3 regions of the Duganella sp. AC237 genome follow, and region 1 is predicted to be linked to each of the others. Evidence: predicted binding sites of a transcription regulator. Region 1 holds the regulator's gene; each other region holds the start of a gene.
What was found. The regulator sigma-54, encoded in region 1, starts transcription at its own class of promoters, with help from an activator protein. The targets are predictions, from matches to a motif close to TGGCANGNAANCTGCTTT.
Positions count from the first base shown of each region.

Region 2: AC0IYS_RS09890 (PEP-CTERM sorting domain-containing protein) is a predicted target of sigma-54. The motif match lies at 3,441-3,458, and genes of this name have one in related genera.
Region 3: AC0IYS_RS04925 (TorF family putative porin) is a predicted target of sigma-54. The motif match lies at 2,491-2,508, and genes of this name have one in related genera.

Region 1 is NZ_CEEDEW010000003.1:6,454,881-6,465,092, forward strand. It holds gene AC0IYS_RS28460 (lysostaphin resistance A-like protein) at 1-685, shown strand, start outside; gene queF (NADPH-dependent 7-cyano-7-deazaguanine reductase QueF) at 682-1,515, shown strand; gene AC0IYS_RS28470 (PTS sugar transporter subunit IIA) at 1,825-2,307, shown strand; gene hprK (HPr(Ser) kinase/phosphatase) at 2,407-3,342, shown strand; gene rapZ (RNase adapter RapZ) at 3,350-4,210, shown strand; gene AC0IYS_RS28485 (enoyl-CoA hydratase/isomerase family protein) at 4,219-5,301, opposite strand; gene hpf (ribosome hibernation-promoting factor, HPF/YfiA family) at 5,456-5,815, opposite strand; gene AC0IYS_RS28495 (RNA polymerase factor sigma-54) at 5,891-7,372, opposite strand; gene lptB (LPS export ABC transporter ATP-binding protein) at 7,382-8,134, opposite strand; gene lptA (lipopolysaccharide transport periplasmic protein LptA) at 8,137-8,730, opposite strand; gene lptC (LPS export ABC transporter periplasmic protein LptC) at 8,760-9,353, opposite strand; gene AC0IYS_RS28515 (KdsC family phosphatase) at 9,366-9,896, opposite strand; gene AC0IYS_RS28520 (KpsF/GutQ family sugar-phosphate isomerase) at 9,896-10,212, opposite strand, start outside.
Region 2 is NZ_CEEDEW010000003.1:2,146,265-2,156,476, forward strand. It holds gene AC0IYS_RS09880 (hybrid sensor histidine kinase/response regulator) at 1-953, opposite strand, end outside; gene AC0IYS_RS09885 (glycosyltransferase) at 1,152-2,357, shown strand; gene AC0IYS_RS09890 (PEP-CTERM sorting domain-containing protein) at 2,429-3,388, opposite strand; gene AC0IYS_RS09895 (PEP-CTERM sorting domain-containing protein) at 3,631-4,578, opposite strand; gene AC0IYS_RS09900 (acyltransferase) at 4,752-5,441, opposite strand; gene AC0IYS_RS09905 (nitroreductase family protein) at 5,441-6,544, opposite strand; gene AC0IYS_RS09910 (ThiF family adenylyltransferase) at 6,541-7,410, opposite strand; gene AC0IYS_RS09915 (YbdD/YjiX family protein) at 7,555-7,755, opposite strand; gene AC0IYS_RS09920 (carbon starvation CstA family protein) at 7,755-9,839, opposite strand; gene AC0IYS_RS09925 (cache domain-containing protein) at 10,047-10,212, shown strand, end outside.
Region 3 is NZ_CEEDEW010000003.1:1,023,992-1,034,203, forward strand. It holds gene AC0IYS_RS04905 (proline--tRNA ligase) at 1-924, shown strand, start outside; gene AC0IYS_RS04910 (lytic transglycosylase domain-containing protein) at 948-1,526, shown strand; gene AC0IYS_RS04915 (group I truncated hemoglobin) at 1,566-1,991, shown strand; gene AC0IYS_RS04920 (accessory factor UbiK family protein) at 2,061-2,321, opposite strand; gene AC0IYS_RS04925 (TorF family putative porin) at 2,610-3,380, shown strand; gene AC0IYS_RS04930 (P-II family nitrogen regulator) at 3,393-3,731, shown strand; gene AC0IYS_RS04935 (ammonium transporter) at 3,743-5,290, shown strand; gene gshA (glutamate--cysteine ligase) at 5,480-6,781, shown strand; gene gshB (glutathione synthase) at 6,892-7,851, shown strand; gene AC0IYS_RS04950 (PTS sugar transporter subunit IIA) at 7,918-8,319, shown strand; gene AC0IYS_RS04955 (HPr family phosphocarrier protein) at 8,397-8,666, shown strand; gene ptsP (phosphoenolpyruvate--protein phosphotransferase) at 8,711-10,212, shown strand, end outside.

The DNA of each region.
Region 1 (10,212 bases):
TTTGGGCATGGGTTCGGCGATTGCCATCCTGTCCTCGTATTTCCTGTTCGGGAAGCGGGATCTTCGGTTTGCATGGTTTGGGTTAGGCTCCTCGCTGCTGCTGGCCGTGCTATCCACCTTTATCGTATTTCAGCTAAGGAACGGCGAGGCCTTCAAGCCCGAGCTGTCGCTATACCATCTCTCAGCCGTTGCGGCGGTCGCGCTGATGGCGGCCGTTGGAGAGGAGTTCATCTTCAGAGGCGTCATCCTCGGCCTGCTGACGAAATATTTCCGCAAATTCCCGTTGGTTGTCGTGCTGGCACTTCAGGCCGTGCTTTTTGCGGCGTCACACCCCTCCCAGAATTATGTTTTTCACTTCTCCGCCTTCGTGTTCGGACTATTTTCAGGCTGGGCAGTAGTGAAGACAAAATCCCTATGGTTTTCCACGGCATTCCACTTCGGATGGGATTTCGCCACCGTGTTTGCAACTGGCTATCACAGCCGCAATTTAGGGCATATCAAGGGCATGGTGCTGTACGAAAGCCAATACGCCTGGGCGAGTAATGTCATGCTCTTGCTGGCGACCCTGGTGGCCCTGTGGTGGTTCGAGAAATTCGTTCGATACTCCGAGCGGCGCGCGTTGGGGAAGCCCGCCCGGTCAAAGTACGCTACCATTTCACCTTTACCGATTCAAAGCCCGCCATGACCAACTCCGTCGACCTGTCCCCGCTGGGAAAAACTTCCGCCTACCGCACCGATTACGCGCCGGAGCTGCTGTTCCCCATCCCGCGCCAGGGCAAGCGCGACGAGCTGGGCCTGGCCGGCACCTTGCCCTTCTTCGGGGTCGATATCTGGAACGCCTATGAGATCTCCTGGCTCAACCAGCGCGGCAAGCCGCAGGTGGCGATCGCCCGCGTGACCTTCCCGGCCGATTCGCCCAACATCATCGAGTCGAAATCGTTCAAGCTCTACCTCAACTCGTTCAACCAGACGCGCCTGGAAAACGTGGTGGCGCTCAAATCGCTGCTGCAACAGGACCTGACCGAGGCGGCCGGCGCCAACGTCCACATCACCATCACCCAGCCGGAGGAATTCGGCATGATTTCGATGGGCGAACTCGACGGCCTGCTGCTGGACCGCCTCGACATCGAGGTCGATAACTACAGCCCGTCGCCGGAGATCCTCAAGGCCGCGCACGACGAAGAGCCGGTCGAGGAAAAGCTGGTGTCGCACCTGCTCAAGTCGAACTGCCTGGTCACCGGCCAGCCTGACTGGGCCAGCGTGCAAATCCATTACGCCGGCCCGCAAATCGACCAGGAAAGTTTATTGAAATACCTGATCGGTTTCCGCGAGCACAACGAATTCCACGAGCAATGCGTCGAACGCATCTTCGTCGACATCCTGCGCCAGTGCGCGCCGCAGCAACTGGCGGTGTACGCGCGCTACACCCGGCGCGGCGGCCTCGACATCAATCCGTGGCGCAGCAATTTCAGCACGGCACAGAAACCACCGAACCTGCGCGGCGCGCGTCAATAGCAAAAATCAGGCGTATGATGTGATCAACGATGCGACTTTCGTAAGAAATGGGCGCCTCGCTGGAAAAACGCGAAAAATCGGAAAAGCGGGCCGCTTTGCGGCGAAAAACCGGCGCTTTCGCGGTTTTTTACGCATAAATAGCAAATGCTTTCTGCGGTGCATTTTCAGTAGGACCGTTGGCGGCCCGGCGCGTTGGCTGCCTGATCATTAAGCAACGCCGGCGCGCGCGAATTCATGTTACATGGCGCACAAACAAGCCTATAATTCGGCGGCGGCACGCCTTGTGCGTCGTAACATTCTTATCGTCTTATGAATAACCTGAGCAAAATACTCTCACTCGAAAATGTCCTGCTTGACCTGGAGGTCTCCAGCAAGAAGCGCGCATTCGAGCAAGCTGGCCTGATCTTCGAAAACAATTGCGGGATCGCCCGCTCCACCGTCTCGGACAACCTGTTCGCGCGCGAGCGCCTCGGTTCCACCGGGTTGGGTCATGGCGTGGCCGTGCCGCACGGCCGCATCAAAGGCATGAAGAGCCTGAAATCGCCGCTGGCGGCGTTCGTCCGCCTGGCCGAGCCGATTCCGTTCGAGTCACCCGACGGCAAGCCGGTCAACCTGCTGTTCTTCCTGCTGATCCCGGACCACGTCACCCAGCAGCACCTGGAAATCCTGTCGGAAATCGCCGAGATGTTCTCCGACGACGCCTTCCGCACCGCGCTCTCGACCGACCCGGACCCGAAATCGGTGCACTCGCGCATCATCAACTGGATGCCTAGCCTGCAGGCCGCCGGCTGACAGGTCAGCGGGAAATAGCTTGCAAGCATGGGGAGCGGGACAATAGGTTAAACTACGGGGCAGGCCCACCTTAGTTCAACCTTGAGATAAAGACGCCCCATGCTGCAAACGCCGCTGACGATACAAAGGCTTTACGACGACAATCGCGAGAGTTTGCAGCTCGGCTGGTTCGCCGGCTTTCCCGGCGGCGAGCGCCTGATCTCCGGCGACGTCGCCTCCGCCGCCGACCAGGTCGGCCACCTGAACACCATCCACCCGGGCCGCATCCAGGTCTTCGGGCACCAGGAAATCAATTACTACCAGCGCTTGAAGGCGCTCACGCGCGCCCACGTCATCGGCGAGCTGATTGCTGGCGGCCCGCCGGCGCTGATCATCGCCCAGGGCCTGGAAACGCCGCCCGACATCCTCGCCATCTGCGACGAAAAAAACATCCCGTTGTTCTCCACTCCGTTACCTGCCGCACAGGTGATCGACTTCCTGCGCGTGTATCTTTCCAAGAAACTGGCGCAACGCATCATCATGCACGGCGTCTTCATGGACGTGCTGGGCGTGGGCGTGCTGATCACCGGCGACTCTGGCCTGGGCAAGAGCGAGCTGGGCCTTGAACTGATTTCGCGCTCGCACGGCCTGGTGGCCGACGACGCGGTGGAGTTTTCGCGCATTGCGCCGAACATGATCGAGGGGCGCTGCCCGGCCCTGCTGCAGAATCTGCTGGAAGTGCGCGGGCTGGGCCTGCTGGACATCAAGGCGATCTTCGGCGAGACCGCGGTGCGCCGCAAGATGCGCCTGAAGCTGATCGTGCATCTGGTGCGCCGTGGCGCGGCGGAGGAGGAAGTGGAGCGGCTGCCATTCCAGTTCCCGACCGAGGACGTGCTGGGACTGCCGATCCGCAAGGTCGTCATTCCCGTCGCGGCCGGCCGCAACATCGCGGTGCTGCTGGAGGCCGCCGTACGCAACACCATTCTGCAATTGCGCGGTATCGACACCTTACAAGAGTTCATGGAGCGTCAGCGACAAGCCATGAGCGGAGATTAAAACCATCATGCGTATCGTCCTCATCACAGGCATCTCCGGCTCCGGCAAATCGGTGGCCTTGAACGTGCTGGAAGACACCGGCCACTATTGCGTCGACAACCTGCCGCCGGCCTTGCTGTCGAACCTGGTCTCGACGTTGGCCGAGGAAGGCTTGCAGGCGTTGGCGGTTGCCGTCGACGCCCGCAGCGCCGAATCGCTGGCCTCGTTGCCGGCCGACGTCAAGCGCCTGCGCGAAGAGGGGCACGACGTCAAGGTCATGTTCCTGACCGCCAACACGCACTCGCTGGTGGCGCGCTTTTCGGAGACGCGCCGCAGCCATCCGCTGTCGCACGAGTTGCGTCCGGGCCAGAATCCTGCCGCGCGCCGCACCTTGATCGAATGCATCATGGAAGAGCGCGAGCGGCTGTCGGCCATCGAGCAGCTGGGCCATGTGGTCGATACGTCGGAGCTGAGCGCCAACAAGCTGCGCGCCTGGGTCAAGGACCTGGTCGCCAGCGAGGGGGCGCCGCTGACCTTGTTCTTCGAGTCGTTCGCCTTCAAGCTGGGGGTGCCGATGGATGCGGACTTCGTGTTCGATGTGCGCGCGCTGCCGAATCCCTACTATGATTTGACGCTGCGCCCGCTGACGGGCCGCGACGCGCCGGTGATCGATTTTCTCGACGCGCAACCGAGCGCGGTGGAAATGATGAACGATATCCGCGGCTTCGTCGAGAAGTGGCTGCCGTTCTTCAAGACCGATAACCGCAGTTATCTGACGGTGGCGCTGGGATGCACCGGCGGGCAGCACCGGTCGGTGTATATGGCGGAGAAACTGGCGGCGTATTTCCACCCGAATGAACGGGTGGTGTTGCGGCACCGCGAGCAGTAGCCTCCAGCTCACAGATGCCGCAGCGGGTGTGCGTGTTCCGGCCACACCGGCTCGAATAGCTGCCGCACCATTTCCTCGGTCACCTCTTCCAACGACGGCGGATTCCATTTCGGCGCGTTGTCCTTGTCGATGACCAGCGCGCGCACGCCTTCGATGACTTCGCCGCGGTCGAACACGCGCCGCACCAGCGCGCGCTCCATGCGCAGACAGCCGGTCATGTCCAGCGCCGCGCCACGTCGGATCAACTCATGCGTCGCGCGCATCATCAACGGCGACCGCCCGGCCATCGCGCGCACCGTTTCGAGCGCGAATGGCGTGGTGTCCGCCTCCAGCGACTTGACGATGGCCGGCACCGGGCCGGCGCCGAAGTGGCGGTCGATGTCGGCGCGGTTCGCCTCCAGCCTGGATACCCCGGCCGCGTCCTTGAACGACTCCGCAAAGGCCGCGATCGCCTCAACCAGCTCGGCGCCCGGCGTGGACTCCAGAATCGCGTCCAGCACCTCCAGTTCATCCGCAGGCACATAGTGATCCGCCAGGCCCGCGTACAGCGCATCGGCCGCCCCTATCGTGACGCCGGTGACGCCGAGGTAACGCCCCAGCCCGCCCGGCGCGCGCGACAGGAAATAGCTGCCGCCCACATCCGGGAACAGGCCGATGTTCACCTCCGGCATCGCCATCCGGGTGCGCTCGGTGACGATGCGCACCCGGCTGTCCGGCCCGGCCTGCGCGATGCCCATGCCCCCGCCCATGACCACGCCGTCCATCAGCGCGATGTACGGTTTCGGATAGCTGTGCACCAGGTGGTTGAGCGAATACTCCTCGGTGAAGAAATCCTCGATCAGCGCGCTGCCGGTTTGCGGCGTGGCGCGGCCGGCGTCGTGGAAGAAGCGGATGTCGCCGCCAGCGCAGAAGGCCTTTTCACTGCTGGAGCGGATGACCACGGCGGCGACGTCGGAATCGTCGCGCCACGCCAGCAACGCCGCCGTGATATCGCGCAGCATCGGCAGGGACAGCGAGTTCAACGCCTTGGGCCGGTCCAAGGTGATGAAGCCGGTGCCGTTGACGATAGCGGTGTGGACCAATTCGCTCATGATGTCGCAACCCGTGAAAAAAAATCTATTCTACCGTCGAAACGGGATAAATGATTTTCATCGAATCGAGAGGAAGTAAAACGCGGGACCGAAAAACGCGGACACAAAAAAGGGCGCCCTTGCGCCCTTTGTTGGATGGTGCCGGAGGCCGTTGTTATAGGGCGGCGGCAGCGGGTTCGTAGCTATCCGGGAGATGCTTGATCGCATCGTGGCCGTGCTGCTGAACTTTGGATTTGTATTTCATGACCTGCCGGTCAAGCTTGTCGACCAGGGTGTCGATCGCGGCGTACAGGTCTTGGGACAGGCTTTCCACGTACACGGTTTTACCCGACATGCGCAGATTGATTTCCGCCTTTTGGCGCTTGGATTTCTCTTTAAGGTTATCTACAGTCAGAATGACAGCAATATCAATAACTTGATCGAAGTGACGAGTGACACGTTCCAGTTTGTTCTGTACGTATTCGCGGATGGCCGCGGTCACTTCGAGATGATGTCCACTGATGGTCAGATTCATACACGCTCCTAAAGATAGATGTCGCTTACGGTCAGTGCCGCGCCCATTGCGGCCGGGCGCACAGTGACCAAGTAACTACAAAGACTTGCGGAGACTGACGGGAGGGATTTTCAACGCTTCGCGATATTTGGCAACAGTGCGTCGCGCAATCACCATGCCTTGTTCCCCCAGCATGTCCGCAATCTTACTGTCGGATAATGGATTTTTAGGGTCTTCAGCTCCTGTCAATTGCACAATGAGTGCCCGTATCGCCGTCGAACTTGCTTCACCGCCCGCTTCGGTGGCGACGTGGCTACCAAAGAAATATTTCAACTCAAACATGCCGTGCGGCGTCAGCATGTACTTTTGAGTCGTCACCCGAGAAATAGTGCTCTCGTGTAAACCCAGTGTATCAGCAATTTCGCGAAGCACAAGGGGGCGCATGGCAACGGCGCCGTGCGAGAAAAAGTTCTTTTGTCTTTCTACTATCGCCTGGGCCACGCGCAGAATGGTGTCGAAGCGCTGGCGCATATTCTTGATCAGCCACTTGGCCTCCTGCAGCTGCGCGCCCATCTGGCCCTCGCCCTTTCCCTGCTTGAGCAGGTTGGCGTACATCGCGTTGACCCGCAGGCGCGGCATGACGTCGTTGTTCAGGCTCACCTGCCAGCCGTTGCGCGCCTTCTTGACGATCACGTCCGGCACCACGTAGTCGGACACGTCGGACGCGAACGCCGAGCCCGGATGCGGATTGCACAGGCGGATGACGGCCTGCGCCTCGCGCAAATCCTCGTCGTCGCACACCAGCGCCTTTTTCAGCTTGTTGAAGTCGCGCTGGGCGAACCACGTCAAATGGTTCTCGACGATGGTCAGCGCCATGCGCCGCGTCACCAGGGCGATGCCCGGCAGGCGCTTGATCTGCAGCGCCAGGCATTCGGAGGCGTTGCGCGCGCCCACGCCCATCGGGTCGAAGCTTTGCAGCATCGACAACGCGGTGCGCAGCTCGTCGATGTCGACTTCCAGTTCCTCCGGCAGGCGCGCGTGGATTTCCTCCAGCGGCTCCTCCAGGTAGCCGTTCTCGTCGAGCGCGTCGATGATCAGCTCGACCAGCGCGCGGTCGCGCATCTCCAGCACCGTCACGCGCATCTGTTCCATCAGGTGCTCGCGCAGGGTGCAGTGGTTCGCTTCCAGTTGCGGACGCGCGTCCTCGTCGTCGGGGGCCTTGCTGCGGCCGGCGTCGCTCCAGTCGACATCGGCCTCGCTGCTGGTACTTTCGGTATCGGCGGCCGGGCCGTCGTAGGTGTCGGCGTCGGCCGGCGCGGGCGCATCCTGCTGGTTCGGCGGGCCTTCGGCGGGCGCTTCGCCGGCCGGCGCCTGCTGGCTGATGGCGCCGTCGGACAGCAGCCGCAGCGAACGGTCGAGCGGGTCGTCCAGGCGCTCGAGCAGGGGATTGTCGGTGAGCAGTTGCTCGAGCTCCTGGTGCAGCTCCAGCGTGGACAGCTGCAGCAGCCGGATCGACTGCTGCAGCTGGGGTGTCAGCGCGAGGTGCTGCGACGTGCGCAGTTGCAATGACTGTTTCATGGGGCGCGATTACATTCTGAAGTGTTCACCCAGGTACACGCGGCGGACCGACTCGTCGGCGATGATATCGTCCGGCCGGCCTGAAGCCAGAACCGAGCCCTGGTTGATGATATATGCGCGGTCGCAGATGCCCAGCGTCTCGCGCACATTGTGATCGGTAATGAGGACGCCGATATTGCGTTCCTTGAGGAAGCGCACGATGCGCTGGATCTCAATGACGGCAATCGGGTCGACCCCGGCGAAAGGTTCGTCCAGCAGCACGAAGCGCGGGTTGGTGGCCAGCGCGCGGGCGATCTCCACGCGGCGGCGCTCGCCGCCGGACAGCGACAGCGCCTGGTTTTCGCGCAGCTTTTCGATTTGCAGATCGGCCAGCAGGGTATTGAGCCGTTCATCGATGGCAGCCTTGGATAAAGGCTTGCCGTCCACTTTCTGGATTTCGAGGACGGCGCGGATATTCTCTTCCACGGTCAGCTTGCGGAACACCGAAGCCTCCTGTGGCAGGTACGACAGGCCGAGCGAGGCGCGGCGGTGGATCGGCAGCGAGGAGATGTCGACGCCGCTGATATCGATGGTGCCGGCGTCCGACGGCACCAGGCCGACGATCATGTAAAAGGAAGTGGTCTTGCCGGCGCCGTTGGGGCCGAGCAGGCCGACCACTTCGCCGCATTCGACCTGCAAGGACACGTCATGCACGACCTGGCGCTTGCCGTAGGTCTTCTGCAGGCCGCGTACGATCAGGGTGCTACCGCATGTTGGCTCCATGCTTATTTCCCCGCCGCTGGATTGGTGGCCGAAGCGGGCTGGGGAGTCTGCTTGGCCGACGGCTGGATCACCATCGTGCTGCGGCCGGCGCCGGGCTTGCTCTCGCCGCTGGCGGTATTTTTCACGGCGAAGAATTCGCGCCGGCTGTCATAGGAGATGAATTCGCCATCGACCTGGCTGGCGGTCTTGCTGCCTTCCAGTTTCTTGATCTGCGCCTTCGAGAACAGCTTGACCAGCTCGGTCTTGCCGTCGTATTCGATGCGGTCGGCGCGGCCATCGACCCACTGGTCGCCGGCGCCGTCGAGCTTCTGGCGGAACGTCGCCTGCACGCCCGGCGCGCCGGTCAGCACCACCAGCTGGTAGCCCTCGGGATCCTCGGTGACGACCGCCTTGGGCGACTTCATCAGCAAAGTGCCGCGGGTCAGCACGACGTTGCCGGTGAAGGTTTTGATCTGCTTGACGTCGTCGGCGTCGAGGTTGTCGAAGGAGATCTCGGTCGGCTTGTTGGAGTCGGCTTTTTCAGCGTGGGCCGCGCCCATCGCGGCCAGCAGCAGCGCGGCCGACAGTATCAGTTTTTTCATCATGGTGTCCTTCATATCTGTCTCTTGTCGTATCTTGTATTGATTTAGCGCGGCGCCTTGGGCGGCATCGTGATCGTTCCGCGTCCGCCCAGTTGCAGCTGGCGCGTGGCGTTATTGGTTTTCATGCCGGTGCCGCTGGAGGTCGTGCTGCCCAGCTTCATCTGCACCGGCGCCTTGGTTTCCATCCGTTCCTCGTCCGGGAACACGGTCAAGGTGCTGGTTTGCAGGCGCATCGCCTCGGCCTTGGGCGAAGCCGGCCGCACCACGTCGACGTTGCCGTTGAGCGTGACACGTGTGTTGTTCTGGTCGACCCGCGCGGTCTCGGCGTGAATCGTCATCGGCGGCTGCTGGCCCGACAGGCTGTTGAGGAACGGCTTGTCGATGTCGGACGAGTCGTCGATCGGGCGGTGCGTCAGCTTGTCGCCGGAGATGATGTAGGCCGGCTTGCCCTCCTTCGTCATGCGCACCAGGCTGAAGCGGTCGATGATGTAGTCCGGTTCGTTGAGGAACTGGTCCGCCTGCTGCTCCTGGCCGGACTGGTTGACAACCTGCACCAGCCAAAAGCTGCCGACGGCGACAAACACGCCGATGATCATCGTCAGCGTGAGCTGCCAGCGATGTGCTGTTCTTTTACGCATGATTACACTCCGTCACACCATGAACTGCGCCAGCACGCGCTCGTACGTGCCCTGCGCGTGCAGCAGCAGTTCGCACACTTCGCGCACCGCGCCGCGGCCGCCCTGCGCCACCGTCACGTGGTGGGCGCGCTCGAGCACTTCCTTGCGTCCGCCCGGCACCGCCACCGCGAAGCCGACCCGCGTCAGGATCGGCAGGTCGACGATGTCGTCGCCGATGAAGCCGACCTGTTCGGCCGTCAGGCCGGTCTTTTCCAGCAGCGCGTTGAACGGCGTCAGCTTGTCGTGGCCGCCCTGGTGCACAAAGCCGATGCCCAGGTCGGCGGCGCGCCTGGCCACCTGCGGGGAGATGCGCGCGCTGATGATGGCGGTCTGCACGCCGGACTCCTGCAGCAACTTGATGCCCAGGCCGTCATATACGTTAAAGGTCTTCAACGCTTCGCCCTCGGCGCCGTAGTGCAGGCTGCCGTCGGTGAGCACGCCGTCGACGTCGAAAATCATCAGTTTGACGCGCGCGGCGCGTTCCACATAAGTCAGCTCGGTCATCAAATCACCTTTGCTCGGGTCAGGTCGTGGATGTGCAGCGCGCCGACCAGCTTGCCGTCGGCGTCGGTCACCAGCATCTGGTTGATGCGGTACTGCTCCATCACGGCCACGGCGTCGACCGCCAGTTTTTCCGGCGAGATGCTGCGCGGATTCGGGTGCATCACGTCGCGGATCACCACCTTGGTGAAGTCCTGGACCTTCTCGATCATGCGGCGCAGGTCGCCGTCGGTGAACACACCGACCGGCTTGCCGTCGGCGTCGACGATGGCGGTCATGCCCATGCCTTTTTGCGTGATCTCCAGCAGCGCGTCGGTCA
Region 2 (10,212 bases), 4.3 Mb from region 1:
CTGGTGTAGTGGCGTTGCTGCTCGCTCAGCCGCGTGGCCAGCAGCAACTCGGTCATGCCCAGCACGCCGTTCATCGGCGTGCGGATTTCATGGCTCATGGTGGCCAGGAACGCGCTCTTGGCCTGGCTGGCCGCCTCGGCCGCGTTCTTGGCCTTTTCCAGTTGCTCGGTGCGCACGCCGACCTGGCGTTCGAGCTGGTCGCGGTACTGCGCCAGCGCGCCGTCGCGCGCCTCGACCTGGGCCAGCATGTCGTTGAAGCTGTCGATCAACGCGCCAAGCTCGTCGCTGCGCTGGTGGCTGATGCGTTCGGTGGGCTGGCCGCGGCTGACCTGCTGGGCCGCCGCGATCAGCTTGCCGACCGGCTCGGCCACGCTGCCCTTGAAGCGCGCCGCCATCAGCAGCGCCGTCATGAACGACAGCACCGCCGCGACGGCCGCCGCGCCCAGGTTTTTCAGGATGTCGACCCACATGCGCGTCTGCGAGCGCTCGATCAGCACGGTGCCGGCCGGCGCGTCGCGGCCGGGCACGTCCCGTTGCAGCCGCATGGCCGGCGCCCACGGCGGACCGGTGCGCTCGCTGCGCACCTCCGGGCCGGCCGCGGGAACCTCGAGCAGGGGCGGCGCCTGCTGGTCGTCCGCCAGATCGGCGGACGCGTAGCGCGCCAGCAATTTGCCATCGTCGTCGTACAGCGCCGCCTGCAGGATGTCGTCCTCCGCCACCAGCGTCGCCAGCGTCTGCTCAGCTTGCTTGCGGTCGCCGCGCGATAGCGCGATCATGCTGTTGTTGCCGATCACGCCGGCCAGCGCCGACAGCTGCTTGCGCTCGTCGTCGGTGTGGCTGAGCACGGAGGTGACGGCGAAGGCAATGAATACCAGCATCAAGGCACTGCCCGTCGACAGCACGGAAATGATGGTCAGTTTCTGGCTCAGGCCGGAACGTTCGAAATTGAACATCGCTTAGCGGTTCCCAACGATACAGTGGGCGCCGAAGGCGTCGACGCGGGCGGTGCGCGGCACACGCTTGGTGCGTGGATTCGTGGGTGCCACTAGGAAAAATATATGCATGTGGCAAGGGCGATGTTGATCTAGGTCTAAGGCTGCACGTTTGCGCATTCTCAAGCGACGCCGGATACCACACTTCAAGCTGGCGATATGGAACGCAAAAAGATTTTGTTTATGGCCGAGGCCGTGACGTTGGCGCACGTGGGGCGCCCGCTGGCGCTGGCCGCGACGCTCGATCGCGGACGTTACGACGTCCACATCGCCTGCGCACCCGGCTACGAAATGTTCTTCAAGGGCAGCAACGTGCGCAGCTGGGGCCTCACCAGCATTTCCAGCGCGCGCTTCCTGGCCGCGCTGGTCGCCGGCAAGCCGGTCTACGACGCGGCCACCCTGCACCGCTATGTCGAGGACGACCTGCGCGTGTTCAAGCAAGTGCGGCCGGATCTTGTGATCGGCGACTTCCGCCTGTCGCTGTCGGTCAGCGCGCGGTTGGCCGGCGTGCCGTATGTGGGCTTGATCAACGCCTACTGGAGTCCCTGGGTGCGACAGCACTACCGCGTGCCGGCGATCGGCCTGTCGCGCGTGTTGCCGATCACCATCGCCGACCGGCTGTTCAAGCTGGCGCGCCCGCTGGCGTTCGCCTTGCACAGCGTGCCGCTCAACCAGGTGCGGCGCACCTACGGCTTGCCGCCGCTGGGCCACGATTTGCGCCGCGTCTACACCGACGCCGACCATGTGTTGTACGCCGACATCCCCGAGATGTTTCCGGCGACGAATTTGCCTTCCACACATTCTTATCTGGGGCCGGTCGCGTGGTCGCCGCCCACCGGCTTGCCGGACTGGTGGGACGCGTTGCCGGCGGACAGGCCGATCGTGTATGTGACCTTGGGCAGTTCGGGCCAGGGCGCGTTGCTGCCACGGGTGTTGCAGGCGCTGGCGCCGTTGCCGGTCGGCGTGATCGCCGCGACCGCCGGCAAGGTGGCCATGGGAGCGGTCCCACCGAACGCGCGCGTGGCCGCCTATCTGCCGGGCATCGAGGCGGCGCGGCGCGCCAGCCTGGTCGTCTGCAATGGCGGCAGTCCGACCAGCCAGCAGGCCCTGGGCGCCGGCGTGCCGGTGCTCGGCATCGCAGGCAACCTCGACCAGTATTTGAACATGCATGGGGTGGTGGCCAGCGGCGCCGGCGCCTTGCTGCGCTCGGACCGTTTGAGCGAGGACGCCTTGCGCCGCACCGCCGTCGATTTGCTCGAGCAACCGGGCGCCAGGGCGGCGGCGCGCAAGGTGGCCGGGCAGTTCGCGCTGTACGACGCCGGCGCGCGGCAGTCGGCTTTGCTGCGCGAGCTGTTGCCGTTGTGAGTCCAGTCCGGACGAAAAAAAACGGACCGAGGTACGCCGCCAGGGTCCGCCAAAGTTACACAGCCGAAGTGTCAGGATTTGCTTCCGGCGTTGCTTTTCCGGCGGCTGCCCATGGCCAGGCCGGCGAAGCCCAGGCCCATGATGGCCAGGGTGCCGGGTTCGGGCACCGCCACGGCGGCGAAGGACTGCGACGAATCGACCTTCAGGAACGGCACCGTGGTGGGCGTGGCGCCGTCCCACATCATCGTCGGCGAGAAGAACGAGGGCACGTTGGTGGTGCCGGTGATCTTGTCCTGGAAGATGGAACCGGTGACGATGTCCAGGTAGGCGGAATCGACATAATCGATCATGAAGCGCGAATCGAACGAGCCGGTGCCGACCGCGCCGCTGGCGGTGAAGCTGGCGTCGTTGAACACCAGGTGGCCCGACAGGATGATGATGCCGTCGCCGTCGGTGTCGCCGGGCGAGGTGCCGCAGCCGGTCGAGGTCGAACCGGTGCCGTAGCAGCGCACGGTGCCGTTACCGTTGCCCGGCACGGCGCGGCTGCTGCCGGCGCCGTTGGTGATCCGGTCGAAGTAGATGGCGATGTTTTGCACGCCGGCGCGCAGCGGGTCGACGTCCATCGCGGCCGACTGCGAGGGCGGCAGGGTGAAATGGGCGGTGGTCGGCGTCTGGACGTCGACCAGCTCCTGGAAGCGCACCACCTTGCTGATTTCGAAGGTGGTGTTCATGCCGGCCGGCGTGACGATGGCAGGGGTGTTGCTGTTGGACATGGTGCCGATGACCATCTGCGACCGCAGCTCGGTCAGGTAGGGCAGGCTGGCGCCGGGGCCGGTGCCGACGGTGCGCCCGGGGATGAAGCCGGTGGCCAGGCCGGTGTCGGTGACGTTGGTCCACAGATCCGCATAGGTGCTGTAGTTGCCGCTGCCGGTGACATCGAGGCCCACGGTGGGGCCGGCGCTGGCGCTGAGCGGCGCGGCCAGGGCGGTGGCGATTGCGGCGGCGGCCAGTGCGGGTTTGAGGATGTTCATATGTGTGCTCCCTGGAGTTGGCGGCACCCGGAAATCGGGGTCGTATGCCTATAGAGCAAAACCCTTGCCAAGCAATGTGAACTGAAAGAAATCAAGCACTTGCGCAACACCCATACTACGCTTTTGCAACTATTGTAAAAAAAGCCGTCACTAAAAAAACGGACCGCGGGCATGGCGCCGGGGTCCGTTGAAAAGCGCCGAAGAGGATGCCGTCTTTGCCACCGCCTACGGCAAACGGCCCATCAGCAAGCAGCGTTGGTTTTGCGGCGTTTGCTCAGGGCCAGTCCGGCCAGGCCCAGCCCGATGATGGCCACGGTGCCGGGTTCCGGCACGGCGGCGAAGGACTGCGAGGAGTCCACTTTCAGGAACGGCACGGTGGTTGGCGTGGCGCCGTCCCACATCGAGGTCGGTGTAAAGAATGTCGGCACATTGGTGGTGCCGGTGAAGCGGTCCCGGAACACCGAGCCGGTGACGACGTCGAGGTAGGCGGGATCGACATAATCGATCACGAAGCGGGTGTCGAACGAGCCGGTGCCGACGGCGCCGCTGGCGACGAAGCTGGCGGTGTTGAAGACCAGGTGGCCCGACAGGACCATGATGCCGTCGCCGTCCGGGTCGCCCGCGCCGCCGCCGCAACCGTTGGCGGCGCCGCCGGTGACGCCGGCGCCGTAGCAGCGCACCGTGTCGACGCCGTTGCCGGGCACGGCCTGGCTGGCGCCGCCCGGGGTGATGCGGTCGAAGAACACGGCGAAGTTCTGCACGCCGGCGCGGGTGGGATCGACGTCCATCGCCGCCGACTGGCTGGGCGCCAGCCCGAAGGTCGCGGTGGTCGCGTTTTGCGACGTGACCAGTTCCTCGAAGCGCACGATCTTGGTCATCTCGAAGCTGGTGTTGAGGCCGGCCGGGGTGACGATGGCGCCGGCATTGCTGTTGCTCATTGTGCCGATGACGGTCTGCGTGTGCAGCTCGGTCACGTACGGCGCGATGCCGCCGGGGCCGCCGACGGTGGCGCCGGGAACGAAGCCGGTGACCACGGCGGTGTCGGTGATGTTGGTCCACAGGTCGGCGTAGGTGGTGTAGGTGCCGGTGCCGGTGGGGTCGAGGCCGACCACGGGGGCGGCGAGCGCGCCGAACGGTGTTGCCAGCGCGGCGGCGAGGAGGCCGGCGGCGCCGGGTTTGTAATAGTTCATAGCTGTTCCCCAAGAAATAGAAGACCCTGGAAATCAAGGTCGCTCCACCTCTTCAGCAAAACCCCTGCCAGCCTGGACGAAGCCTGTGTATTCAAAGGCTTGCGTCGCGATGTGTGTTGCGCGTCGAAAAGGGCGTAAAAAATTCCGGCACTTGTCGACTGTAGTTCGTTGCTCTAGCCCAGCCCGCTTGCTTTGAGTGTCGAGGCCGTTTTGATTTTGCGCGCCGGAATGCCGCCCCAGATTTCGCCGGCGCCGATGTGGGTGTCCTTGGTCACCACCGCGCCGGCCGAGACGATGGCGTGGTCGCCGATGCGCACACCCGCCATCACCACCGCCTTGGCGCCGATGGTGACGGTGTCGCCGATGACGACCGCTTTCAGTTCCAGCTTGCTGCCTTCGATCACGTGCGCGAAGATCACCGCGTCGTGGCCGATGATGGTGTTGCTGCCGATGCGCGTGAGCGGCGGATCGAGCAGGGCGCCGGCGCTGTAGGTGTTGACGCCCAGCTTTGCGCCGAGCGCGAGGTAGATCAGCCGCACCACCGGCACCGGGATGAAGTGCGTGCGGATCAGCGAATTGAACAGCAAGAGGTAAAAAAGGATGTTGACGTTGGCGGCCAGTTCGTGGCGCGAGTTCTCGGCCACCTCGCCCTCGCGCAGCGGCATGAACAACAGGAAGCCGCGGTACACGGCAATGGCCGCCAGGTAGGTCAGCAGCACCGCCGCCAGCAGCAGCGCCACGCCGCGAAAGTCGCCCAGCGGCAGGCCGCCGAGCAACAGCGCGGTGGCGCCCACGCCCAGCGCCAGGATCACGGCCAGCAAGCCCAGGAAGACGGCGATCTGCAACGGTTTGATGGCGCGCATCAGCGGCTCCCCGCCGGCGGGCCGATTAGCAGTTCGCTCAGCGGCTTGCGGATCGAGCGCGCCGCGGCCGGCTCGCCGGCGCCGATGCGGCCCATGAACACGGCCGTCTCCCACGCCTGCCGGCCGACCAGCTGCTCGCCCTGTCGGGCCAGGTCGGCCGCGCGCTGCTGCATGCCCGGCGTGCCGGAAAACACCCGGCCCTCGCGCACGTAGCGGGAAAAGATCAGCGGCGTCAGCTCCGGCTGCAGTTGCAGGCCGAGCGCCGTGGCCGTCAGCCATAAGCGCTGCATGGCCCGGCCCGCCGCGACGTAATCGTCGACGCGCTGCGGGCGGCGCTGCGCCGTCAGCACGAAGTGTGCGGCGCAGGCCAGGCCGGGGATCAGGTCCATCTGCAGGCGCGGCGCCACCGTGCCGGCCAGCCAGGTGTTGAAAAATTCCACGCGGCGCCAGTCGTGCATGATCCAGCGCATCAGCCTGGCGGTCACCGCGTCCACGCCCAGCGCCTGGTCCGGCATGCGGTCCTCGCTGTAGCGGGCGTTCCATTCGATGACTGCCTGGTGCACCTGGTACGCCTCCGGCATCGTCAACCGCAGCTTGGCGTTGCGGTACATCAAACGCGCCGCCGCCGTGCGCTGGCGGCCTTCGAGCCAGCTCACGCCGAAGCCCGGCGGCAGGGCGGCGGCCAGCGCGGCCTTCTCGGCCGGCGTCAGCGGACGCCGGTTCAGCGGGCGGCGCTGCACGCTGCGCACCAGGATGACATCGGCCAGCGGGTCGGCTTCGCGCTGCGGCGCCGGCACGAAATCGACGATGAAGGTGGGGCGCGCCTCGGGCGCCTCCGGCCGGCGCGCCGCTTGCATCTCGAGGCCGAAGGTGCTGGCGGCAACGGCCATCGTTTCCAGCAGCGCGCCCAGCGATATCTGGCTGGGGTGGCCGTCCAGGTCGTAGACGCAGTGGTCGCGCGTGTCGCGCCCGTGCACGATCAGGCGGCGCGCGTCGAGGATCTCGAAGCGCCACGGCTGGGTGTTGTCGCCGCTGGGCGCCCAGCGCGCCAGCTCGAGTATCTGTTCCAGCGTGGAATCCAAGTGTTGTTCCATCTTGCTCATGATTGGTCTCCGGGACGGCGCCGTTTGGCCAGCAGCATCGCCAGCCGTTGCAGCGGGTGGCGGTGGCCGCCGGGACGCCAGGTGCGCACCAGCTTGTTGCGATAGCCGTCGTATTGATAGCCGCGCGGCGCGGCCAATATCTTGCCGCGGTTGAGCATGATCTTGAGCGCCTCGGTGGCGGCGGCGCCGGCGCACAACTCGCAGCCCATGATGGTGGAGGGACCGCGCTTCTCCTTCAAATTGATGCTGGACGGATCGACCAGGTAGCCCCGGTGCAGCCCGGCCGGCGCCAGCCCGACCAGGAAGCGCAGCGCTTTCTCGTCGTCCGGCAGGTCGCCCCAGCCGAAGTACTGCTCGAACGTCATCTCCCCCGGCATGAAATTGAGCACGGCCGTGCCCATGCCCAGCGGCGCGGCCGTGATCGCCGGAATGCCGAGCCGGTCGCAGGCGGCGAAGGTGGCCTGGCGCGCACCGAAGGCGAAGAAGTCCAGGCCGTCGACATACAGGTCGACGCCCTTGAAGAACCGGCGCATGTTGACGTCGTCCACGCCGGTGGGAAAGCTGGTGATCTGCAGTTCCGGATTGATATCGCGCGCCATCGCCTCCAGCACCTCGACCTTGGGCAAGCCCAGGGTCGACATGTTGGCGCCGATCTGGCGGTTGAAGTTGGCGATGTCGAAGGTGTCGAAATCGGCGATGTGGAACGCGCCCACGCCCAGCCGCGCCAAGGTCAGCAGATGAAAGCCACCCACGCCGCCCAGCCCGGCGATGGCGATGCGCTTGTCCTTGAGCAAGGACTGTTCGGCCGGCGTCACCCAGCCGAGATTGCGCGCGAAGGCGTGGTGGTAAGAGAAGGTCTGTGCCATGTGTTTCCCAGGGAACAGCCGCCATGCGGCTCAAGGGAAATTCGACAGATGAGCTAGATCAAAAGTTCCGCAAAAAGTGTAAAAAAGCGTGCGACCGGCGAAAAAAAGCCGGTTCGGGGGAACCGGCCATTGCCACTCAAGCCATCAACAACAACCGCCGCGCTTGCCGGCGCCGCCGTAGCGCGCCTCCTGGCGCTCGCGGAAGAATTCCTCGTACGTCATCATCGGCTCATCGGGATGGGTGGCTTCCCGATGGCTGACATAGGTGTCGTAGTCCGGCAGGCCCATCATCAGGCGCATGCTTTGCCCGAGATAGCGGCCCGCCTTGGCGATGTCGCCCAACATCATTGCACCTTGGGCGCCAGCACCATCGGGCTTTCCATGGCGGTCGGCTTGCTGTTGGCGCGCGCGACCATCACGGTGCGGATGCCGAACACCAGCACGCTGAGCACGACGATGACGAAGAAGCCGGCCAGCGACGCGTCCAGGTAATCGTTGAACACGATCTGGTGCATCTGCGCCACCGACTTGGCCGGCGCCAGCAGCTTGCCTTCGTCAAGTGCGGCCTGGTACTTGGCCGCGTGCGACAGGAAACCGATTTTCGGATTGGCGTCGAAGATCTTCTGCCAGCCGGCCGTCAGGGTGCACAGCAGCAGCCAGATGGTCGGCACGATGGTGACCCAGGCGAACTTGCCGCGCTTCATCTTGAACAGCACGCAGGTGCCCAGCATCAGCGCGATCGCCGCCAGCATCTGGTTGGCAATGCCGAACAGCGGCCACAAGGTGTTGATGCCGCCCAGCGGATCGACCACGCCCTGGTACAGGAAGTAGCCCCAGGCCGCCACGCACAGCGCGGTCGCGGTCAGGTTGGCGAACACGTTCTCGGTCTTTTTCATCGACGGCACGAAGGCGCCCAGCAAATCCTGCAGCATGAAGCGGCCGGCGCGGGTGCCGGCGTCGACGGCGGTGAGGATGAACAGCGCCTCGAACAGGATGGCGAAGTGGTACCAGAAGGCCATCATGGCCTGGCCGCCGATGACGTTCGACAGGATGTGGGCCATGCCCACCGCCAGGGTCGGGGCGCCGCCGGCGCGCGAGATGATGCTGTGCTCGCCGACATCCTTGGCGGTCTGGGTCAGCATTTCCGGCGTGACATAAAAGCCCCACTGCGAGATCGCCGCAGCGGCGGACTCGGCCGTGGTGCCGATCAGCGCGGCCGGAGAGTTCATGGCGAAGTAGATGCCCGGTTCGATAGTCGAGGCGGCCACCAGCGCCATGATGGCGACAAACGATTCCATCAGCATGGCGCCGTAGCCGATGAAGCGGGCGTGGCTTTCATTCTCGATCATCTTGGGCGTGGTGCCCGACGAGATCAGCGCGTGGAAGCCGGACACTGCGCCGCAGGCGATGGTGATGAACAGGAAGGGGAACATCGAACCCGACCACACCGGGCCGGTGCCGTCGATGAATTGGGTGAACGCCGGCATTTTCAGGTAGGGCGCGACAAACAGGATGCCCAGCGCCAGGCCGACGATGGTGCCGATCTTGAGGAAGGTCGACAGGTAGTCGCGCGGCGCCAGCAGCAGCCACACCGGCAGCACCGAGGCGACGAAGCCGTAGCCGATCAGCATCCAGGTCAGCTCGGTGCCGGTGAAGTTGAACATCGGCGCCAGCGCCGGATTTTCCTGCACGTACTGGCCGCCGAAGATGGCCGCCATCAGCAGTACGAAGCCGATGATCGACACCTCGCCGATGCGGCCGACGCGGATGTAGCGCGAATACACGCCCATGAACAGCGCGATCGGGATCGTCATCATGACGGTGAAGCTGCCCCAGGGCGAGCCGGTCAGCGCCTTCACGACGATCAGCGCCAGCACCGCCAGGATGATGACCATGATCATGAAGGTGCCCAACAGCGCGATCATGCCGGGGATCTGGCCCAGTTCGGATTTGATCAGGTCGCCCAGCGAGCGGCCGTCGCGCCGCATCGAGATGAACAGCACGATGAAGTCCTGCACGGCGCCGGCGAACACCACGCCGGCCAGGATCCACAGCATGCCGGGCAGGTAACCCATCTGCGCGGCCAGCACCGGCCCGACCAGCGGACCGGCGCCGGCGATGGCGGCGAAGTGGTGGCCGAACAGCACGTATTTATTGGTCGGCACGTAGTCGAGGCCGTCGTTCAGCTTGGCGGCCGGCGTCATGCGCTTGTCGTCCAGCCCCAGCACCTTGTCGGCGATGTACAGGCTGTAATAGCGGTAGGCGATCAGATAGACGCAGACGGCGGCGATGACGATCCAGATCGCGCTGACGGATTCGCCGCGCTTGAGCGCCACCACGCCCAGCGCGGCGGCGCCGCACAGGGCCAGCGCCGCCCAGCCGAGCTTGCTGGCCAGGGTCTGGGGTGTATGAGTGGGTAGTGATTTCATGCTTCCTCCAAGGTAATTCCGAACTTCGTCTGAGGCTGCCTTGGCCTTGTTAATCCGGCATCGTGGCAGCTTATGGCGAGTATTCACGAAGCTGATAATCGGCGCAAGCGCAGCACTACGCAGGCGCGTTAAGTATTACTACGTACGGCCGGGTGCGCGCGGGGGCGTAAAATCGCGAGGTTCGGATAATTGGATGGGCGGTCTCTCATGAAGTTGCGGCAAAAAGTCATATTCCTGGCCATCACGCCGCTGATCCTGGCGCTGTGCGCGATCGCGCTGGCGGTGCGGCATCAGTCGGTGTTGCTGGCGCAGCAGCAGCGCGACACCATCCAGCAAGCGTATCTCAGCAGCAAGGAGGCCGAGCTCAAGCATT
Region 3 (10,212 bases), 5.4 Mb from region 1:
CTGCCGCTGGCGCAGACCGTCAAGACCTTGGCGCTCACCGTCGAGACCGAAAAAGACGGCAAAGTGGCTAAACAGTATTTCATGTTGCTGCTGCGCGGCGATCATGAACTGAACGAAGTGAAGATGGGCAAAGTGGCCGGCCTGGCCGAGCACCGCTTCTCGACCGAGGCGGAAATCCTGGAAGTGTACGGCTGCGTGCCCGGCTATTTGGGTCCGATCGGCACCAAGGCCCCGGTCACCGTGGTGGCCGACCGCACCGTCGCCAACATGGCCGATTTCGTCTGCGGCGCCAACGACGCCGGCTTCCACTACACCGGCGCCAACTGGGGCCGCGACGTCGCCGAACCTGCCATCGTCGCCGACCTGCGCAACGTCGTCGAAGGCGACGCCTCGCCGGACGGCAAGGGCGTGCTGGCGATCGAGCGCGGCATCGAAGTGGGCCACGTGTTCCAGCTCGGCACCGCGTATTCGGAAGCGATGAAGGCCACCTTCCTCGACGAGAACGGCAAGCCTGCGCCGCTGCAGATGGGTTGCTACGGTATCGGCATCACCCGTATCCTGGGCGCGGCCATCGAGCAGAACTTCGACGACAAGGGCATCATCTGGCCGACGTCGCTGGCGCCGTTCGAACTGGTGCTGTGCCCGATGGGCATGGACCGCAGCGAGGCGGTCAAGGAAGCGGCCGAGAAGCTGTACGCCGACGCGCAGGCGGCCGGCATCGACGTCATCCTCGACGACCGCGGCCTGCGTCCGGGCGGCATGTTCGCGGACTGGGAGCTGATCGGCGTGCCGCACCGCGTGGTGATCGGCGACCGTGGCCTGAAGGAAGGCAACCTGGAATACCAGGGCCGCCGCGACACCGAAGCGACCGCCGTGCCGGTGGCCGATGTGATCAGCTTCATCCAGGGCAAAATGTCGCAGTGAGCAAGCGCGTTGTAGCCGGCGCCTTGTTGGCGCTGGCGCTGTCGGTGACGATAGCGCCGGTGGCGCAAGCCGGCAATCAGAAGGAGGAGGCGCTGGCCGATGCGGTCCGCGTCGCCCTCGCCAACAGCATCAAGGATGCGACCCCGCCGCAGATCACCTTCCGCAACGACGCAGAACGGCTGCGTTATGAGGGCTGGCTGGCGCAGATGTCGGCCCGCCTCAAGCGCAAGCTGCCCGACGAGCAGACCCGCCATGAGTTTCTTGCCACCGTGTGGTACGAATCGCGTCGCGCCGGGCTGGAGCCGGGCATGGTGCTGGGGTTGATCCAGGTGGAGTCGGCGTATCGCAAGTACGCTGTTTCGCTGGTGGGCGCGCGCGGCTATATGCAGGTGATGCCGTTCTGGACCAACGTGATCGGCGACCGCGACCGCAGCGCGCTGTTCAATATGCAGACGAATCTGCGCTACGGCTGCGCGATTTTGCGCATGTACATCGACATGGAGGGCGGCAACCTCTACCTTGCGCTGGGCCGCTACAACGGCAGCCGGGGCCGGCCGCAATACCCGAACGCCGTGCTCGCGGCGTGGAACAACTGGAAATAAGCGTGGCCTGACGAACCACGGCCGCCGTGAGGAGAAATTGTGAAACTTGTCAGTAACGTAATAATTCTAGCGTTCGCTTTCGCGGTCGGCGAAAACACCCACGCGCAAGAGAGGACACTCTACGAACGACTCGGTGGCGGCGAAGCTCTCACCCGGGCGGCAAACGAAATAGTCGAGAACGTTTCACATGACCCCCTTACACGCCGTTCATTCGAAGGGGTGGCGTTGAAACCATTAAAGGCCAAGGTGGCCGAGCATCTGTGCGTCATTTCCAGCGGGCCCTGCACGTACAGCGGCGAGAACATGGCTGTTGCCCACACGGGGCTGGCGATCACGGCTGACGAGTTCCGGATCATGGGCGCCTACCTGCACACAGCGTTTTTACGTCAAGGGGCGGACCCCCAAGCCCTATCCGAGTTGGAAGCAATCCTCGAAAGCCTGCGTCCAGATATTCTGAATAAATAGGCGACCAGACCGTTGCGGCGCCATGGGCAAAACTCCGTGTCGCCGCAGTTGCGCCGCAATAGCGCCTGATCAGATGATGATATCGCTCTTGGGCGGCGCCGCTTTCGCTTCCAGTTCCGCCAGACGCGTCTCCAGCGTTTCCAGCTTCGCGCGGGTTTTCGCTAAAACTTGCGTTTGAACATCAAACTCCTCGCGCGTCACCAGGTCCAGTTTGGAGAATCCCTGCGTCATCATGGACTTGACGTTCTTCTCAATGTCCTTTGCTGGTGAGTTTTGGACGGCTTGGCTGATCTTGTTCTGCAAGTCGTTAAAAAAAGTGTTCATATCCATAATATTCCTTGATCTGTTGGGGTTCTGTAAGCACTATAAATGTGCATGCATGCGTCATTGTGGTGCAAAACCAAAGACTCTCGCGTTCGACGCTTTCAGATTATCACTTTCTTCGGAGTACGTCCGTTGTCGCGGATGCTACGGCAGCTATCCGGCGAGCAACATTAGCTGGCACGCATTCTGCTATAGAAGTCAATGAATGCCGCTCACTGCTTTGCCTCACAAGGATTTTACCCGTAACCGTATTCCCTATCTGTGACTAAGTTCGATAACTACAAGGACAAAATTATGAAAAGCACGAACCTGACCCTGATCGCAGCACTGACCTTCGCATTCGCCACCATGAGCGCTTCGGCGCAAGCCCAGGAAGCGCAACCCGCGCCTGCGGCCCCGGCCGCTGCCGAACCGGCACCGGACCACCAGATCAGCTACAACGTCGCTGTCGCCACCGACTACCGTTATCGCGGCATCTCGCAAACCCGTCTCAATCCAGCGCTGCAAGGCGGCGTGGATTACGTGAACAATCCGACCGGCCTGTATGTCGGCACCTGGGCCTCGACCATCAAGTGGGTCAAGGACGGTGGCGGCGACGCCGATATGGAAATCGATGTCTACGGCGGCAAGCGCGGCGAGTTCGCCCCGAATGTCACCTACGATGTCGGCGGCCTGTATTACTACTACCCGTCGAACAAGCTGGCCACCAGCGCCAACACCTTCGAGCTGTACGCCCAACTCGGCGTCGGTCCATTCTCCGTCAAGTATTCCCGCTCGACCACCAATCTGTTCGGCACCGCCGACAGCAAGGACAGCGGCTACGTCGACGCCCAGCTCAACACCGAGATCTATGACGGCTACATCCTGAACGTCCACCTGGGCCGCCAGACCGTCAAGAACAACTCCGCCTTCAGCTACAACGACTACAAACTCGGCTTCACCAAAGATTTCGGCGTCGTGACCGTGGCCGTGGCCGCGTTCTCCACCGATACCGACGCCTATGTCGGCCGCGGCAAGAACCTCGGCAAAACCGGCGCCGTGCTGACCATTTCCAAAACCTTCTAAGCGAGGCTTAGCATGAAAATGATTACCGCCATTATCAAGCCGTTCAAGCTCGACGAGGTCCGCGAGGCCTTGTCGGCGATCAACGTGCAAGGCATCACCGTGACCGAGGTGAAAGGCTTCGGCCGCCAGAAAGGCCACACCGAGCTGTATCGCGGTGCCGAGTACGTCGTGGACTTCCTGCCGAAGACCAAGATCGAGGCGGCGGTGGACGATGCCATCGTCGAACAGGCGATCGAAGCGATTGAAGGCGCTGCCCGCACCGGCAAAATCGGTGACGGCAAGATCTTTGTGTACAACCTGGAACAGGTGATCCGTATTCGTACCGGTGAAACCGGCCACGAAGCTCTTTAAGGGGAAGATTGATGAAGAAAACTATAACAACATTGCTCGCTGGGGTTTCCATCCTGTTCGCACTCGCCGCGCCGGTCCACGCGCAGGAGGCCAAACCGGCTGACTCGCCGGCCGCCGCCGCCACCGCGCCCGCCGCCGCCGCACCCGAAGCGCCGGCAGCGCCTGCCGCCGCGCCTGCCGCCGCCGCGCCTGCCGCCGCAGCAGCACCTGATGCACCCGCCGCACCGGCGCCAACGCCGCAGAAGGGCGACACCGCCTGGATGATGGTCGCGACCCTGCTGGTGATCCTGATGACGATTCCCGGCCTGGCGCTGTTCTACGGCGGCCTGGTCCGTTCCAAAAACATGCTGTCGATCCTGATGCAGGTGTTCATGGTCTTCGCCCTGATCGTGGTGCTGTGGTGCGTGTACGGCTATTCGCTGGCATTCACCGAAGGCAACGCCTTCTACGGCAAATTCGACCGTGCCTTCCTGAACGGCATCTGGGATCCGGCCAAGGGCGCGTTCTCGTACGCCGCCACCTTCAGCAAGGGCGTGGTCATTCCTGAATTTATCTACGTCGCCTTCCAGGCCACGTTTGCCGCCATCACCTGCGGCCTGATCGTCGGCGCCTTCGCCGAGCGCGCCAAGTTCACCGCCGTGCTCGCTTTTGTCGTGCTGTGGTTCACCTTCGCCTACCTGCCGATCGCCCACATGGTCTGGTTCTGGACCGGACCGGACGCGATCAAGGACGCGGCCACCGCCGCCACCGAAGGCGCCAAAGCGGGCTTCCTGTTCCAAAAAGGCGCGCTGGACTTCGCCGGCGGCACCGTGGTGCACATCAACGCCGCGGTTGCCGGCCTGGTCGGTGCCTACATGATCGGCAAACGCGTCGGCTACGGCCGCGAATCGATGGCCCCGCACTCGGTCACCATGACCATGATCGGCGCCTCGCTGCTGTGGGTCGGCTGGTTCGGTTTCAACGCCGGTTCGGCGCTGGAAGCCGCTGACATCGCCGCGCTGGCCTTCATCAACACCTTGCTGGCAACCGCCGCCGCCACCGTGGCCTGGGTGTTCGCCGAGTGGATCTTCAAAGGCAAGCCATCGATGCTCGGTGGCGCCTCGGGTGCGGTGGCCGGTCTGGTCGCCATCACCCCGGCCTGCGGTTTCGTCGGCCCTATGGGCGCGCTGGTCATCGGCCTGGCCGCCGGCGTCGTCTGCCTGTGGGGTGTGAACGGTCTGAAACGCCTGCTGGGCGCCGACGACTCCCTGGACGTGTTCGGCGTCCACGGCGTCGGCGGTATCCTCGGCGCGATCCTGACCGGCGTGTTTGCCGCGCCGTCGCTCGGCGGCCAGGGCATCTTCGACTACGTTGCCAACAAAGCATCGCCTGACTACTCGATCATGGGCCAGGTCACCACCCAGGCGACCGCCGTCGGCGTCACCATCCTGTGGTCGGCTGTCGTCTCGTTCATCGCCTACAAACTGGTCGACGTGGTCATCGGCCTGCGCGTTCCCGAAGAGGAAGAGCGCGAAGGCCTGGACATCACCACCCACGGCGAGTCCGCTTACCACGCTTAATCGTTGTTGTTGTAACAACCCGCTTCGGCGGGTGCCCACAAAAGCGCCTCGAATGAGGCGCTTTTTTCGTTTGCGGGCCATTTCCACCTTTAAAATAGGGTTTTCGCCCTGATTTGGGCTATCTGCAAGGTAATATTTGAGGTTCTGTTGCCTGGAGGGCCGTCCTCCCGCACATTTAAGGAAGTAATCATGGTTCCCCATCTCGTCACGGCTCTGACCGGTCCGCTGCTCGATCTCGAAGAAAAAATCCTGGCCGCCACGCCGGCCATTGAGCGCTGGTTCCGTCTGGAATGGCAGGAACACACGCCGCCGTTCTATTGCTCGGTCGATATGCGCAACGCCGGCTACAAGCTGGCCCCGGTCGATACCAACCTGTTCCCGGGCGGTTTCAACCACCTGGCCACGGAAATGCTGCCGCTGTCGGTGCAGGCCGCGATGGCCGCGATCGACAAATATTGTCCTGACGCGCGCAATCTGCTGCTGATCCCGGAAATCCACCAGCGCCACCCGACCTACTGGCAAAACGTCGCGCGGCTGATGCAGATCTTCCGCCAGACCGGCCTGCACGTGCGCCTCGGTTCGCTGTCGCCCGAGGTGACGCAGCCGACGCCGATCGCTCTGCCGGACGGCAATATGCTGGTGGTCGAGCCGCTGGTGCGCTCGGCCAACGGCCGCCGCGTCGGCCTGAAGGACTTCGATCCGTGCACGATTTTGCTCAACAACGACCTCTCGGCCGGCATTCCGGAGATTTTGCAGAACATCCATGAGCAGAGCCTGCTGCCGCCGCTGCACGCCGGCTGGGCCGTGCGCCGCAAGAGCAACCACCTGAACGCGTATGACGAGGTGGTCAAGAAGTTCGGCAAGCTGATCGGCGTCGATCCGTGGATGCTCAACCCGTTCCACGCCAAGTGCGACGCGGTCAACTTCCGCACCGGCGACGGCTACGATTGCCTGGCCGCCAATGTCGACGCGCTGCTGGCCAAGATCAAGAAGAAGTACAAGGAATACGGCATGAAGGAGCACAAGCCCTTCGTGATCGTCAAGCCGGACGCCGGGACCTACGGCACCAGCATCCTGACGATCAAGGATTCCAGTGAAATCAAGGACTTGAGCCAGGCCCAGCGCGACAAGATGATCGTCATCAAGGATGGCAAGGAAGTGACCGACTTCATCATCCAGGAGGGCGTGCCGACCTTCGAGAGCATCAAGGACGACGTCGCCGAGCCGGTGGTGTACATGATCGACCGCTACGTGGTGGGCGGCTTTTACCGCGTGCACGCGGAAAAGGGTGTCGACCAGAACCTCAACGCACCCGGTTCGCAGTACGTGCCGCTGGCGTTCGCGCAGCAGCACGCGGTGCCCGATTTGAAGGCGAAGCCGGGCACGGCGGCGCCGAACCGTTTCTACGTCTACGGCGTGGTGGCGCGGCTGGCGCTGCTGGCGGCGTCGCTGGAAATGGAACGCACCGATCCCAATCCGGAAGTGTATTAAGCCGACATTATCGGCTTGGCAAGGGCCACCGGGCTAGCGGCCTCGTCCGCTCCCCGGTGCGGGTGGCGAATCTCGGCTAAAATCAGGCATTACCCAGATTGGATGCGCCCATGAAAATAGCTTTCCTCGCCGATCCCTTGGCCAGTTTCAAGACCTACAAGGATTCGACCTACGCCATGATGGTGGAGGCCGCCAAGCGCGGCCATACCGTCTACGCCTTCGAGCAAAAAGACATGGCCGTCAACGGCGGCGTGGCCTATGCCAAAGTTGCCGAAATCACCATCCTGGACGACCTCAAGGACTGGTTCCGCGCCGCCCCGGCCGTGGAAACCAACCTCGGCGAGTTCGACGCGATCGTCCAGCGCAAGGACCCGCCGTTCGACATGGAGTACATCTACGGCACCTACATGCTGGAGCTGGCCGAGAAACAGGGCGCCAGCGTCTTCAACAAGCCGTCGACCATCCGCGACCACAACGAAAAGCTGGCCATCGCCCAGTTCAGCGAGTTCACCTCGCCGACCCTGGTGACGGCCGACGAGGCGCGCATCCGCGCCTTCCAGTCCGAGCATGGCGACGTCATCCTCAAGCCGCTCGACGGCATGGGCGGCACCGGCATCTTCCGCGTCAAGCCGGACGCGATGAACCTGGGCGCCATCATCGAAACGCTGACCGACAACGGCAAGCGCACCATCATGGCCCAGCGCTTCATTCCTGACATCGCCAAGGGCGACAAGCGCATCCTGGTCATCGGCGGCAAGCCGGTGCCGTTTTCGCTGGCGCGCATCCCGCAAAACGGCGAGGTGCGGGGCAACTTGGCGGCCGGCGGCCTTGGTGTGGCCCAACCTTTGACCGAACGCGACTTCGAAATCGCCAATACCCTGGGTCCGATACTGGCCGCGCGCGGCTTGTTGCTGGTAGGATTGGACGTGATCGGGGATTGCCTGACGGAAGTAAACGTTACCAGCCCGACCTGTTTCCAGGAAATCACCCAGCAGGCCGGTTTCCCGGTCGCGGCGATGTTCATGGACGCGGTGGAGGCGGCCGTGGAAGCGGCGACCCCGGCCCGATGATGGATATTCAAAATAATTTTGCCGGACGGCCTCAAAAACCTCCGCGCTCACTGGCGGTTTAAGAATATGGTTGGCATACTGCTTATGACGCACGCACCGCTGGGACAGGCTTTCATCGCCGCCTGCGCGCATGTGTTCCGTGGTCCGACCGAGCGGCTCGAGGCGATCGATGTGATCGCCGACCAGGACCTCGGCGAAGTGCAGTCCCTGGCGGCGGCGGCGATCAAGCGGCTCGACGACGGCGACGGCGTTTTGATCATGACCGATGTCAAGGGCGGTACCCCCGCCAATTGTTGCGACCGGTTGGCGGATGCGGGCCGGGTGGAGGTCATCGCCGGCATCAGTTTGCCGATGCTGCTGCGGGCCATCACCTACCGGCGCGACACGCTCGACGTGGTCGTCGAGATGGCCCTGGCCGGCGCGCAAAGCGGTGCGGTGCGCGTCGACAACCGGATTCGCGTCGTGTAGCGACGGCGCGGGAATTTTTTGTGCGGCTTATTTGCGCGGTTTGTTTTGCGCCGATTTCTCATTGAGACAAAAGAAAAATGATTCAACAAGAACTTGAGATTATCAACAAGCTTGGACTGCATGCCCGGGCTTCCGCCAAATTTACCCAACTGGCAGCAAAGTTTCAAAGCGACGTATGGCTGACCCGCAACGCGCGCCGCATCAACGCCAAGTCCATCATGGGCGTGATGATGCTGGCCGCCGGCAAGGGCGCCAAGGTCACGCTGGAGGCCGACGGCCCCGATGAAAGCGAATGTATCGCCGCCTTGTCCGCACTGGTCAACGACAAGTTCGGCGAAGGCGAGTAATGCCCTCGGATCGTAGCCGTTCCCGCATTTTCACTGGTCCACCCATGGCTTCCTTCACACTGCACGGCATTCCTGTCTCCCGCGGCATCGCCATCGGCCGCGCGCACAAGCTGGCGCCGGCGGCGCTCGACGTCAAGCATTACCTGGTGGCCGAGGAGCATCTGGAAGCGGAAGTGGTGCGGCTGCAGCAGGCGCTGGCCCAGGTGCACAAGGAACTGCAAACGCTGTGGAACGAGCTGCCCAAGGACGCGCCGACCGAGTTGGGCGCCTTCATCGACGTCCACGCGCTGATCCTGTCGGACCCGATGATCTCGGAGGCGCCGCTCGACATCATCCGCGCGCGCCACTACAACGCCGAATGGGCGCTGCTGACCCAGATCGACGAGCTGTCGGCGCAGTTCGACGAGATCGAAGACCCGTACCTGCGCGAGCGCAAGGCCGACATCCAGCAGGTGGCCGAGCGCGTGCTCAAGGTGTTGATGGGCACCGCGCAGATCCTGCCGCCGACCACCAGCAGCGGCGATGAATTCCAGGCGCAGATGATCATCGTCGCCCACGACATCTCGCCGGCCGACATGCTGCAGTTCCGCGACCGCTCCTTCATCGGCTTCGTCACCGACGTCGGCGGCCAGAACTCGCACACGGCGATCGTCGCGCGCAGCCTGGACATCCCGGCCGCCGTCGGCATGTCCGGCGCCTCCACCCTGATCGAGCAGGACGACTGGCTGATCATCGACGGCGACGCCGGCGTGGTCATCGCCAACCCCAGCGCCCTGGTGCTGGAGCAGTACCGCGAGCGCCAGGGCGCCGCGCTGCGCGCCCGCAAAAAGCTCAATAAGCTCAAGAAAACGCCGGCCATCACCAGGGACGGCACCGAGATCACGCTGCTGGCCAACATCGAGCTGCCCGACGACTGTCCGGCGGCGATGGAGGCGGGCGCCAACGGCGTGGGCCTGTTCCGCTCCGAGTTCCTGTTCATGGGCCGCAACAGCAAGATCCCGTCCGAGGACGAACAGTTCGAGCAGTACAAGCGCGCGGTGGTGGCGATGAAGGGGCGGCCGGTGACGATCCGCACGCTCGATATCGGTGCCGACAAGCCGCTCGACCAGACCGAGCACACGGCGCTCAATCCGGCGCTGGGCCTGCGGGCGATTCGCTATTGCCTCGCCGAGCCGCAGATTTTCCTCACGCAGCTGCGCGCCATCCTGCGCGCGTCGGCGTTCGGCAAGGTGAAGATTCTGATCCCGATGCTGGCGCACGCGTTCGAGATCGACCAGTCGCTGGCGATGATCGCCCAGGCCAAGGCCGAACTGCGCGAGGCGAAGATCAAATTCGACGACACCGTGCCGGTGGGCGCGATGATCGAAATCCCGGCGGCGGCGCTGTCGCTGCCGATGTTCGTCAAGCGCATGAACTTCCTGTCGATCGGCACCAACGACCTGATTCAGTACACCCTGGCGATCGACCGGGTTGATTATGAGGTCGCGCACCTTTACAATCCGCTGCATCCGGCTGTGCTGCAGTTGATCTCGATGACGATTGCGGC